Regions from separate parts of the Arthrobacter sp. LAR12-1-1.1 genome, predicted to be linked through region 1. Evidence: predicted binding sites of a transcription regulator. Region 1 holds the regulator's gene; the other holds the start of a gene.
The links. The regulator HrcA, encoded in region 1, represses chaperone genes, less so after heat shock. The targets are predictions, from matches to a motif close to TTNGCACTCGNNNNNNNCGAGTGCNAA.
Positions count from the first base shown of each region.

Region 2: a site for HrcA is predicted at 4,825-4,851, ahead of groL (chaperonin GroEL). Genes of this name have one in related genera too.

Region 1 is NZ_JBEGIG010000001.1:735,972-742,176, forward strand. It holds gene MRBLAR12_RS03435 (hypothetical protein) at 1-902, shown strand, start outside; gene MRBLAR12_RS03440 (GerMN domain-containing protein) at 1,154-2,080, shown strand; gene MRBLAR12_RS03445 (16S rRNA (uracil(1498)-N(3))-methyltransferase) at 2,134-2,907, opposite strand; gene dnaJ (molecular chaperone DnaJ) at 2,910-4,040, opposite strand; gene hrcA (heat-inducible transcriptional repressor HrcA) at 4,119-5,132, opposite strand; gene MRBLAR12_RS03460 (DUF3097 domain-containing protein) at 5,463-6,205, shown strand, end outside.
Region 2 is NZ_JBEGIG010000045.1:3,711-9,915, forward strand. It holds gene MRBLAR12_RS18640 (siderophore-interacting protein) at 183-1,022, opposite strand; gene MRBLAR12_RS18645 (uracil-DNA glycosylase) at 1,073-1,855, opposite strand; gene MRBLAR12_RS18650 (DUF3263 domain-containing protein) at 1,989-2,330, shown strand; gene MRBLAR12_RS18655 (LytR C-terminal domain-containing protein) at 2,425-3,048, shown strand; gene MRBLAR12_RS18660 (cold-shock protein) at 3,207-3,410, shown strand; gene MRBLAR12_RS18665 (ABC transporter substrate-binding protein) at 3,470-4,738, shown strand; gene groL (chaperonin GroEL) at 5,034-6,205, shown strand, end outside.

The DNA of each region.
Region 1 (6,205 bases):
GGTACTCCCGCTACCTCAGTCCAACGGTCATGCTCCGCAGCCACACGTCGGCATCCATCCCGTCGCAGCTGCGGGCACTGGACGACGACGCATCCACGGACGAACTCTGGGCCGTCCCCGGTCTGGTCTATCGACGCGACTGCGTCGACCGCACCCACGTGGGAACTCCCCACCAGGTCGACCTGTGGCGCGTCAGCTCGCTAGAAAGACTGGACGCAGAGAACCTGCAGGACATGATCGGATCGCTGGTGAAGGCGGTGCTTCCAGGGGCACGATGGCGCGCAGTTCCAGCCGTTCATCCCTACACCAGAGAAGGCTTGCAGGTCGATGTCCTCATGGAGGGAGAGTGGCTCGAACTCGCAGAATGCGGGCTCATGGCACCTCATCTGTTCTCCGAAGCCGGCCTGGATCCCACAAGGTGGTCTGGCCTGGCTCTTGGGATGGGTTTGGACCGGGCCCTGATGCTCCGCAAAGGCATCCCCGACATCAGGTTGCTTAGGTCGACGGACGAGAGAATCGAACAGCAGATGCTGGACCTGTCCCGGTGGAAACCGGTCTCCCAGATGCCATCCATCCGCAGGGACATCTCCATCGTGGTTCCCGCGGACATGGATACCGAAGTGCTCGGTGACCGAGTGCGAACAGCATTAGGCGAAAAGGCCGAGGACCTGGAAAGCGTCGAACTCTTGGCCCTAACTTCGTATGGAGACCTTCCGGTAAAAGCGCAGGAACGACTTCGCATCTGCGATGGGCAGGCCAACGCACTAATACGTCTGGTGCTGCGTCCCCTCGCTCGGACCATGACGGATGCAGAGGCGAATCAGATCCGGGACGATGTTTATCTGGCCCTGCACGAGGGGCCAGTCCGGGAGCTCATTGCAGGACAGAACCGAACGAATTAGGTATCAACTTTGTATCGGCCTCATATCGTTCCCGTTGCAGTTCCGGCGCCGGGACCGAAACCCGGCTGTCGCGCCGTGCCGGTGTGCCATGCTGGAATCCGGCTGTCCCAGGATCGCCGGGCTGCTCTCCGGCAGGTGAAGGATGGGGCGGTCACGAGCGGTCTACGACGGCTACAACGGATCATCGCCGCGGAACGCGGGGCATAAGAAGGGACAGCGGCATCAGGAAGCGTGAAGTTCAGCACTCATCGGTGGGGCGCGTCCGCCGCGCCGCGCTGGCGCTGGCGCTGCCCGCCGCCCTCCTCCTGTCCGGCTGCGTGGCGACGCCGCAGAGCGGCATCACGAACTCCAGCAGCCCGTCGGAGCTCATTCCCGTCCCGGCGTCGGGTGTGCCCACCACCAGCGCTCCGCTCGAAACAGCCCAGACGTCGAACAAGGCTCCGGTGTACTGGATCGGCCGGAGCAATGACAACGCGTTCCTCTACCGCGAGTTCCGTGACGTCCCTGACCAGGACAACCCCGTCACCCGCGCCCTGCGGGTGATGATGTCCCAGAAGCCGCTGGACCCGGATTTCTTCACGCCCTGGCAAAACCCGAAGAAGCTCGCGACGTCGATTTCCGGCAAGAATGTCATCACGGTGGATGTCTCGGCGGATGCCTTCAACAGCAACGTGGATGCGGCCATGGCCGAGCGCGCCATCCAGCAGCTCGTCTACACGGCGACGGCTGCCGCGGCCAGCGCAGGCCTTATCGATGCCGGACAGCAGATCCAGGTGGTTGTGCTGGTTGACGGTCACACGGACTACGTGGCCTTCAACCATGTCCGGCTGGGCGAGCCGACGTCCCGCAGCGCCGGGATGGTGGCACCTGTGTGGATCATTGATCCGCAGGAAGGCACCTCCGTGGCTGACGGTTCGGTCAAGATCAGCGGCCGGAGCACCGTCCAGGGCGGGAAGCTCCGCTGGGCGATCCTCAAAGTCGACGGTGACGGCGACAACGACAAGACGGCCTATCTCAACGGCAACGCCACGGCCTCGGCCGACTCCGTCAAGTCCGGGCTGTTTACCTTGTCCGTGAACCTCGGCCCGGGCCGTTACGAGGTCCGGGTGTCCCAGGTGGACGCGTCGGACAGCGCCAAGGAAGTGTTCCAGGACACCCGCGGCTTCACGGTTAAATAGTCTTTCGCGTCAAATGGTCTTGCGCGTCAAGAAGCGACGACGCCGGCCGCCGGTTACCAGCGGCCGAGGATGTCGCTGGCCAGTACGGTGGCGGCGGGCCCCGCGGTGGACGAGCGCAGCACATGGTGGCCCAACAGGGCCGTGACCGCCCCCGCGTCGCACAACCGGGTCACCTCCCGCGGGCTGATGCCGCCTTCAGGGCCCACGATCAGCAGCACTTCACGGGACCCGCTGTCGCCGGGCTGCGCGGTTGCCAGCCATGATTCGAGTACGTGCCGCAGCGGTCGGACGGCATCTTCGTGCAGGATGACCGCGAGATCTGCGGCCGCCACGGCCGCCTGCAGACCGGCGCCGTCCACTGCCGCCCGGACCTCCGGTATCCAGGCCCTGCGCGCCTGCTTGGCTGCTGCTGTCACCACCGACTGCCATTTGGCGTGCGCCTTCGCGGCCCGTTCAGCCTTCCACCGCACAATGGACCGCTCCGCCTGCCAGGGAATGACGGCGTCGATGCCCAGCTCGGTGGCCGTTTCGGCCGCAAGTTCGTCACGGTCGCCTTTGGCGAGGGCCTGGACCAGGACCAGCCGGGTCCCGGGCCGCGGCTCGTTGGCAACCTCGAGGCACTCGACGGTCAGCTCGCCGGGCAGGGCGGCGGTCACCGTGCCGGTCAGCCGCTTGCCCGCGCCGTCGGCGATGTCGACGGCCTCGCCGACGGCGATCCGCTTGACGGTGACGGCGTGGCGGGCCTCAGGGCCCTCCAGGACGAAGGCGGAGCCGGGGACCTGCTGGTCCAAGGTGCCGGGGGCGGTGAAGAAGACCGGGTTACTCACCGCTACAGGTTACCGAGCCTGTCCCGGAGTTTAGCGAAGACGCCGCCGCTGGCCGCGAGCTTTCCGGCCGTGAAGTGCTCGCCGCGCAGCTTGGCCAGCTGGCGGAGCAGGTCTTCCTGGGCGGCGTCGAGCTTGCCCGGTGTTTCGACCTGCAGGTGCACTTTCAGGTCACCGCGCCCGTGGCCTCGCAGGTGGGTGACACCAAGGCCGCGCAGTGTGATGATCTCGCCCGACTGGGTGCCGGCCCTGACGTCGATCTCCTGCTGCCCGTCGAAGGTGTCGAGGCTAATTTCGGTGCCGAGTGCGGCGGCCGTCATGGGGATGTTGAGGCTCGCGTGCAGGTCGTCGCCGTCGCGGACGTACGTGGCGTCGTTGTTGACCCGGATCTCCACGTACAGGTCCCCCGCCGGACCGCCGGCGGGCCCTGCCTCGCCCTGGCCGGACAGCTGGATGCGGGTGCCGGTGCCGACGCCGGCCGGTACCTTGACGGTCAGCGAGCGGCGGCTGCGGATCCGGCCCTGGCCGCTGCATTCGTTGCAGGGGTCCTTGATGACGGTGCCGAAGCCCTCACAGGACCCGCAGGGCGCCGAGGTCATGACCTGGCCCAGGATGGAGCGCACAGCGCGCTGGACCTGGCCACTGCCGCCACAGATGTCGCAGCGCACCGGGTGGGTGCCCTCGCGGCAGCAGGAGCCTTCGCAGGTGGGGCAGACGACAGCCGTGTCGACCTCAAGCTTCTTGTTCACGCCGAACACCGCGTCGCGCAGGTCAATCCGGACGCTGATCAGCGCATCCTGGCCGCGGCGGACACGGGACGCCGGGCCGCCCTGGCCGCCGCCCGCCCCGAAGAAGGTCTCGAAGATGTCTTGGAAGGCGAAGCCCTGGCCTGAGTAGCTGCCGCCACCGAAGCCGTTGTCGGTGCCGTTCTCGTTGCCGGTGGTGTCATACACCCGGCGTTTCTGCGGATCGGAGAGGACCTCATAGGCGTGGGTGACGGCCTTGAACCGGTCCGAGGCGTCTTCTCCTGGGTTCACGTCCGGGTGCAGGGTCCGGGCCAGTTTCCGGTAGGCCTTCTTGATCTCCTCCCCCGTTGCGTCGCGGGAGACTCCAAGAACGTCATAGTGGCTGCTCAAAGTGTGTATCTCTTCCTTTTCATACTGCCGGTGGGGCACTGCCTGTGGGGCAAGAAGTCGCGTTCGGTCCCGGGCCCGTCAGGGCCCCAGGATCCTCGAAAGGTAACGGGCCACCGCGCGGACGGCGGCCATGGTGGTGGGATAGTCCATCCGGGTGGGTCCAAGGACGCCGACCTTGGCCGTGGCGTCCGGCCCGTAGGCAGTGGCCACGACCGAGGCCTCGGCAAGACCGACGTACGGATTCTCCCGGCCGATGCTGACGGTTACGCCGCGCGGGTCTTCGGCCATTTCGCTGAGCAGGCGGAGCATGACCACCTGCTCCTCGAGCGCCTCCAGCACGGGGCCGATGCTGAGCGGGAAGTCCACATTGGAGCGTGCCAGATTCGCGGTACCGGCCATGACCATCCGCTCTTCGCGACTGCTCGTGGCCAGGGCTTCAAGGCCGCGGGCCAGGGCCTGGGCCGCTCCGCGGCTCGCCGGCGCGCCACTGGCGACGACCGTGGGCAGAAGCTGGGGCAGCAGGCTCAACGGCGTTCCGGAGAGGCTCGCCAGGAACCGTGTACGCAGCTCCGCCAGGGCGTCGTCGGGAAGGTCCTGCCCGACGTCGATGACGCGCTGCTCCACTTTGCCGGTGTCCGCTATGAGGACAATCAGCACCTTCCGGGGGGCCAGCAGCACGAATTCTATGTGCCGCACCTTGGCTCGGCTGAGCAGCGGATACTGCACGACGGCGACCTGGTTGGTCAGGTGGGAGAGGAGCCTCACGGTCCGGTCGAGGATGTCGTCGAGGTCCTCGGATCCTTCCAGCAACGCCTGGATGGCCCGGCGCTCGGCCGAAGACAATGGCTTCACCGCTGAAATCTGGTCAACGAAAAGCCGGTAGCCCTTGTCGGTGGGGATCCGGCCTGCGCTAGTGTGCGGTGCCGTGATCAGGCCTTCGTCCTCCAGCGCCGCCATGTCATTTCGGATCGTGGCGCTGGACACGCCAAGATGGTGCCGCTCAACGAGCGCTTTGGAACCAACGGGCTCACGCGAATGGACGTAGTCCTCCACGATGGCGCGCAGCACTTCGAGTTTGCGCGGTTCGCTCACGCTCCACCTCCAATCGACTGTCCCGCAGTCGGTGCCGCCCGCGTTGTCCGGTTCGCGCCCAGAAGCAGTACCCAGAAGTAATACTGAGACGGCCCTCTTCGGGACAAGGGTTAGCACTCGACATGCCTAAGTGCTAACCAGTCTAATATGAGTCGCCGCGTTGTTAGCATTGGATTCGCTCCAGGCGTGGCCCTCGCGATCGCGATTCCCGTCACGTCGGTGCCGAGACCGTGGCAGCCGCTGCCGTTGCCGCGCCGTCGCGGTCCGGTTCCGGCCCCGGAGAGTTCCACCGACCGCCGTACATTCCGAGTGCAAAGTAAGCGTGTAGAGATGTCGTACCAGAACTGGGGACCCCAGGACCTGTCCGCCCCCGCCAAGACCCAGTTGCCGGAAGTCCCGGTGGAACGCGGGATGGTCCTCGAGGAGGTCCAGTCCGGCTGGGTGGGTGCCGTGACCCGGGTGGAAAAATCCGGCGGCATGCACGTGGTGGCGTTGGAGGACCGGCGGGGCAAGTCCCGTTCCTTCCGCCTCGGCTTTGGCTTCCTGTTGGACGGCCAGCCGATCCGGCTGATGCCGCCGGCCCCGAAGAAGGCGGCGCCGGCCGCCGGTGCCGGCCGCACGGCGTCGGGTTCGGTGCGGGTGGCGGGGCACCGCGCACAGGTGGCCAAGGCCAGCCGCATCTGGGTGGAAGGAAAGCACGACGCCGAACTGGTGGAGAAGGTCTGGGGCGATGACCTCCGTGTGGAGGGCATCGTCGTCGAACCGCTGCACGGCATTGACGACCTCGCGGCCGCCGTGGCGGAGTTCGGGCCGGGCCCGGGCCGCCGCCTCGGCGTGCTCGTTGACCACTTGGTGGCCGACTCCAAGGAGTCACGGATCGCCGACGCCGTCATGGCGTCACCGGGCGCCGCCGGCAACGTCCTGATTGTGGGCCACCCCTACGTCGACGTGTGGCAGGCCATCCGGCCCGCGGTCCTGGGTATTGAGCAGTGGCCCGTGATCCCGCGCGGCGTCGACTGGAAGACCGGCATCCTCATGGCATTCGGGTGGCCACACTCCACGAAGGAGGACAT
Region 2 (6,205 bases), on a different contig from region 1:
CCGTGTCCCTGCCCTGCCGGATTTCCCCGCCTTTGCCAGATTCCGACGGCGGGTCGTCGCGCCACGCTGGCGTGTCCCGGCGTCGTGGCGGCAAACGTGGGGAAATTCGGCGACATTTTGTTTGCCGCTAAATGTTGCCGCTGGACCTTGCCGGCTAAATCTTGCCTGCTAAATCTTCCCGGCTAAATCTTCCCGATGGGCAGCTTCTTCTCCGCCTGGAAGTCGTCCTCCACACGGCCCTTGGCCCAGTAGCCCGAGAGGGAAACCTGGGCCCGCTCCAGTCCGCGCTGCACGTAGAGGACGTCCCGGAGGCCCTTCATGTAGCCCCGCTCGCCGTGGGCGAAGACCTGCACCCGGCCCCCGGGCCATTCGGCGTCGCGCACGGCCGTGACCAGCAGCTCGCTCTCTCCGGCGGGGACGCCACCGCGCAGCAGCCAGCGCAGTTCGACGCCGGCTGGCCCTGCGATGGCCTGGATGTCGGCGTCGCTGTCCACTTCGAGCAGGGCGAGGCCGCGGGCATCCTCCGGCAGGGATTCGATCGCGGCGCCGATGGCCGGCAGCGCGGATTCATCGCCGGCAAACAGGTACCAGTCCGCCGCCGGATCCGGGTTGTAACCGCCGCCCGGGCCCGTAAACGTCAGGCGATCGCCGGGCTGGGCCGAGGCCGCCCAGGGGCCAGCGAGGCCTTCGTCGCCGTGGATCACAAAATCAATGGCGAGTTCCTGCGCCGCCGTGTCCACCCACCGGACCGTGTAGGTCCGGGTGTGCGGCCATTGGCTGCGCGGCATGGCTTCTCTGATGGCCCAAAGGTCCAGCGGCTCCGGGTACTCGATCTCGGGTTGCGGAAACACGATCTTGACGTATCGGTCCACATAGTCGTTGTTGACGTACCCGGCGAAGCCAGGGCCGCCAGCGATGATCCGGACCATGTGCGGGGAGAGTTGTTCCCTGCGCAGGACCGTCAAATCGGTCTGGGGACGCGAGTTCCGGGATGCGGTAGTGGCGGCGGGGAGGGAGGTCATGAGGTAAGCCTAACCAAGAACCCTGGCCGGAGCTCCCGGCCGGAAGCCTGTTACGGCAGCGGCGGCAGTTCCCAGTCAACCGTCCCGTTGCCCTGTTCCTGCAGCAGGGCGTTGGCCCGGCTGAAGGGCCGGGACCCGAAGAAACCGCGCGAGGCTGAGAGCGGGCTGGGGTGGGCGCTGGCGATCACGGCAGCGGATCCCAGTAGTGGCCGCACGGACTCGGCATCCTTCCCCCACAGGATCACCACCAGGGGAGCACGGCCCGCGCCGGCGGCGGATGCGCGGTCCGCGACGGCCCGGATGGCGGCCGCCGTGACGGCCTCCCAGCCCTTGTTCCGGTGCGAGCCCGCCGCGCCTGCCCGGACACTGAGCACCCTGTTCAGCAGCAGTACGCCCTGCTCCGCCCAGCGGCCAAGGTCCCCGTGGACGCGCGGCGGGACGCCCAGATCGGCCTGAAGTTCCTTGTAGATGTTCGCCAGGCTGCGGGGGATCGGCCGGGTGGCGCCGTCCACGGCGAAGGACAACCCTACGGCGTGCCCCGGCGTCGGGTAGGGGTCCTGTCCGACCACCAGCACCCGGACACCAGCCAGCGGCTGACGGAAGGCCCGCAGTAGATTTGGCGGCGACGGCAGCACGCCATGCCCGGCGGCCACTTCGCCGGCGAGGAAGGTGAGCGCCTCCCGCAACTGTGCCTCCACCGGCGCCAGCGCTTCCGCCCAGTCCGGAGCGACCAGCTCGCTCAGCGGCCGGCGCGCCAGGTCCGCGAAGCTGGGGCCGTCGGCGGCGGGTTCCAGCTCGAACAGCGCGTCGGAATCAAACTCGGAATCAGCCACAGCCCCATTCTTCCGCAGACGAAGTCCGCCCCGGCACCCCGCCGAATGACAACCCTGTCATTCGGCCGTAGCATGGGAATGGCTTTTTACCGGATCCAGCCGGTTTTTCGGAAGCAAACAGGGAGAGTGTGTCGTGGCCGAAGCAGCGCAAGAGCACGTGCTCGCGGGGGATTTTGCCGGATTCTCCGCTGCCGGCACGAGCCTGGACGAGGTGTCCGCGGAGTCTCCGCTGAGCGCCCGCGACCAACAGATGCTGGCCCTGGAGCGGCAGTGGTGGAAGTACGCAGGGGCAAAGGAGCAGGCCATCCGCGAGCTGTTCGATCTCTCCGCCACGCATTACTACCAGATCCTCAATGCCCTGATTGATACCGAGGATGCGCTGGCCCACGATCCCATGCTGGTCAAGAGATTGCGTAGACTACGTACATCACGCCAACGTGCCCGCACTGCCCGTCGTCTGGGAACAGATTCGTAAAGTCGCGTCACGCGCAGCCGGATGCGCACGTCCTGTTGCGCCCGCTTCCGGCCTCGGGCACCCCGTCTGAAATCAGCAAGGACGTCGTTTTACCATGACCAAATACGCTCGGGATGAATTTGATCGGGTCCCGGAGACCTCTGCCCGGCAGGGTGTCCACCGGGCCGTCGCCGAATCGCGCAGCCGGAGCCTGACCCCCATCTTGGCGGCCGGCTTCGTAGCGCTGGCCATCGGCTTGGTGGCGTTCCTGATCCTGCCGAAGCTCGGATTCTCCGCTGGCCAGGCCGCGGCCGTCGGTGACAACGCAACCGCCAGCGCGTCCGCAACGAGCCCCGCGAGCCCCAGCCCCGCGCCGACGAGCCCGGCGCCGGCCAGCACGGAACCTGCCGCCACAGCCCCCGCGGCAGCACCCACAGCGACGCCCAGCGCCACTGCCGCCGGTGTGGACAAGACGGCGCCGGTGACGGTCTACAACGGGACCACCACCGCTGGCCTCGCCAACCGGGTCGGCGGCACCATCAGCTCCGACGGCTGGATCCTGGGCCAGACGGGCAACTGGGGCGGCGTCCCGCAGCAGACGTCGGTGATCTTCTACAGCGGCGTGGAACAGAAGGGCAACGCGGAGGCACTCGGAACGCTCCTGGGCATCGACACCCTCGTGGACTCCGCCGAGTTCAACTTGCCCCTTGTGGTTGTGCTCGGCCCCGGCTTCCAGTAACTATTCCGGTTACGCCTCAATAACTATTCGGGGGAGGACCTGCCCGCCGTCGGCGTTCCTGAGGGACGCTGTGGGTACAGTATCTGCGGATTTCTCTTCGCAGTCCGCGGTGCACATCGAGGTGGGCCGCACGCAAGCTAGCTGAAAGTGTGGACACCATGGCACTGGGAACCGTCAAATGGTTCAACGCCGAAAAAGGCTACGGCTTCATCACCGTGGACGGTTCCGAGAACGACGTCTTCGTGCACTGGTCCGCGATCGTCGGGGAAGGCTACCGCGCCCTGGACGAGGGCCAGCGGGTGGAGCTGGAAGTCGGCGAGGGCGAAAAGGGCCCGCAGGCTGAAAGCGTCCGGCCCGCCTAGTGGCACTGGTTGCCGTCAAGAACGCCCCGCGGAACGCGGCAGGGCGTCCGGAAGGAGCTTTGCCGCTGGGCCGCGCCCTGGCGGCGGGCACACTCGCGGCCGTGGCCCTGACGGGCTGCCTGGGTCCTGCAGGCAGCGCCCGCGTGGCCAGCGCAGACGCGAGCGGTGACGGCACCCTGCGCATCGGCCTGATCCTGGACAACACGGGGCGGCAGAACTTCCTCAACGCCCCACAGCTCGCGGCGGCCAAACTCGCCGTCAAGGAGATCAACGCCGCCGGCGGCCACAAAGGCAAACCGGTGGAGCTGCTGCCGGAAACCATCAGCACTGACACCGCCGCCCAGGCGAAAGCGCTGGTTGCCGCCAAGGCCGACGTCGTTATCGGTCCGACCGATTCCAGCCGTGCCCCGGCCGCGATCGACGTGCTGGCCAACGCCAAGGTGGCTGTCATCTCACCGGCCAACTCTGCCAGCGCGCTCAGCAACTACAAGAGCGGCGGCTACTATTTCCGCACCTCGGCGGCCGACGTCGCCCAGGCCTCTGTCCTCGCCAAGCTGGCCAAGGACGGCGGCGCCAAGACCCTGGCTGTGGTGCACGAGGACGGCGCCTACGGCAAGGATGTCGCCGCCGCCGTCGCGGGTGCGGCGAAACAGTCCGGACTGGAAGTCGTGGCGGACGCGGAGTTCACCGCCGGCCAGGCGCAGCAGGCCGCCGCCACCGCGAAGGCCGCAAATCCCGACGCCGTCGTCCTGGTCTCGCGCGACGGCGCGCAGGGTGCCATCGCCGAACTGAACAATGCCGGCCTCGCCGGCAAGAAACTTGTCCTCAGCGACGCGGCAGTCAGCCGGTATGGCTCCGGCCTGGGCGCGCGGGCACTCGACGGCGCGCGCGGGGTCCTGCCCGGCGTGTTCCCCTCGGCCGCCTTCCAGAAGGACCTTGTTGCCGTTGACCCCGGACTGAAGGACATGGTGTTTGCCGCCGAGACGTACGACGCGGTCATCCTCGCCGCCGTCGCTGCCGCGGCGGCGGAAGACGACGCCGGAACCTCCATCGCGGCGTCCCTCGTGGCTGTCTCCGGCGGAGCTGCGGCAGCAGGCGGTAATGCCGCGGGTGGCGGCCAGCCCGCCAGCGAGCCGTGCACGAGCTACAAGGGCTGCGTCGACGTCCTCCGGGCAGGCAAGCGCCCGGACTATGACGGCCAGTCCGGACGGATCAACTTTGATTCCCACGGCGACATCACCGAAGCGAACCACAGGGTCTACACCTACGGCGAGGACAACCTGCCCACAATGAGTGGCACGGAGACCGCCAGCAGCAGTGGCGGCTGATCGCTCCTAGCGTATTGTGCCCGCGTGGCGGGCGGTTCGGGCCGGGCACTGCTTGCACTCTCCCCGGGGGAGTGCTAATTATTGATTTAGCACTCCAGCGCACTGACTGCTAACACGACGCCCGGTCCGCCCGGCCGCGAAGTGGGGCAGCCGGTCCAGGAGCTAAAGGAACACCTTGCTGGGGTGAGATCCCGGACCCAGCGGCATACAGAGGCCGCGGGGTAGGGATCGTCCGTCGCGGGCACCACAGCGAAGGTTCATTCTTAACGACTGTCCCGAAAGGACTACTGCCGTTATGGCCAAGATCATTGCATTTGATGAAGAGGCACGCCGCGGTCTTGAGCGGGGCCTGAACATCCTCGCCGACGCCGTCAAGGTCACCCTCGGCCCGCGGGGACGCAACGTCGTCCTCGAAAAGAAGTGGGGCGCCCCCACGATCACCAACGATGGTGTTTCCATCGCCAAGGAGATCGAGCTGGACGATCCTTACGAGAAGATCGGCGCCGAGCTGGTCAAGGAAGTTGCCAAGAAGACGGATGACGTCGCAGGCGACGGCACCACCACGGCAACTGTGCTCGCACAGGCCCTGGTCAAGGAAGGCCTGCGCAACGTCGCGGCCGGCGCTGACCCGCTGTCCCTCAAGCGCGGCATCGAGAAGGCTGTTGACGCCGTCACCGTCGAGCTCCTGGCCTCCGCCAAGGAAATCGAGACCAAGGAAGAGATCGCCGCCACCGCGTCCATCTCCGCCGGCGACAACGAGATCGGCGCCCTGATCGCCGAAGCCCTCGACAAGGTCGGCAAGGAAGGCGTCATCACGGTCGAGGAGTCGAACACGTTCGGCCTCGAGCTGGAGCTGACCGAAGGCATGCGCTTCGACAAGGGCTACATCTCGGCTTACTTCGTCACCGACGCCGAGCGCCAGGAAACGGTCCTTGAGGATCCGTACATCCTGATCGTCAACTCCAAGATCTCCAACGTCAAGGAACTGGTTGCTGTCCTGGAAAAGGTCATGCAGTCTTCCAAGCCGCTGCTGATCATTGCCGAAGACATCGAGGGCGAGGCCCTGGCCACCCTGATCGTCAACAAGATCCGCGGTACCTTCAAGTCCGTTGCCGTCAAGGCCCCGGGCTTCGGCGACCGCCGCAAGGCGCAGCTGGCCGACATCGCCATCCTCACCGGTGGCCAGGTCATCTCCGAGGAAGTCGGCCTCAAGCTTGAGACCGCCGGACTCGAACTCCTTGGCAAGGCCCGCAAGGTTGTTGTCACCAAGGACGAGACCACCATCGTCGAAGGTGCAGGCGACGCCGACCAGATTGCCGGCCGCGTGTCCCAGATCCGCGCCGAGATCGAGAACTCGGATTCCGACTACGACCGCGAGAAGCTGCAGGAGCGCCTGGCCAAGCTGGCCGGCGGCGTTGCAGTCATCAAGGCCGGCGCCGCAACCGAGGTCGAGCTCAAGGAACGCAA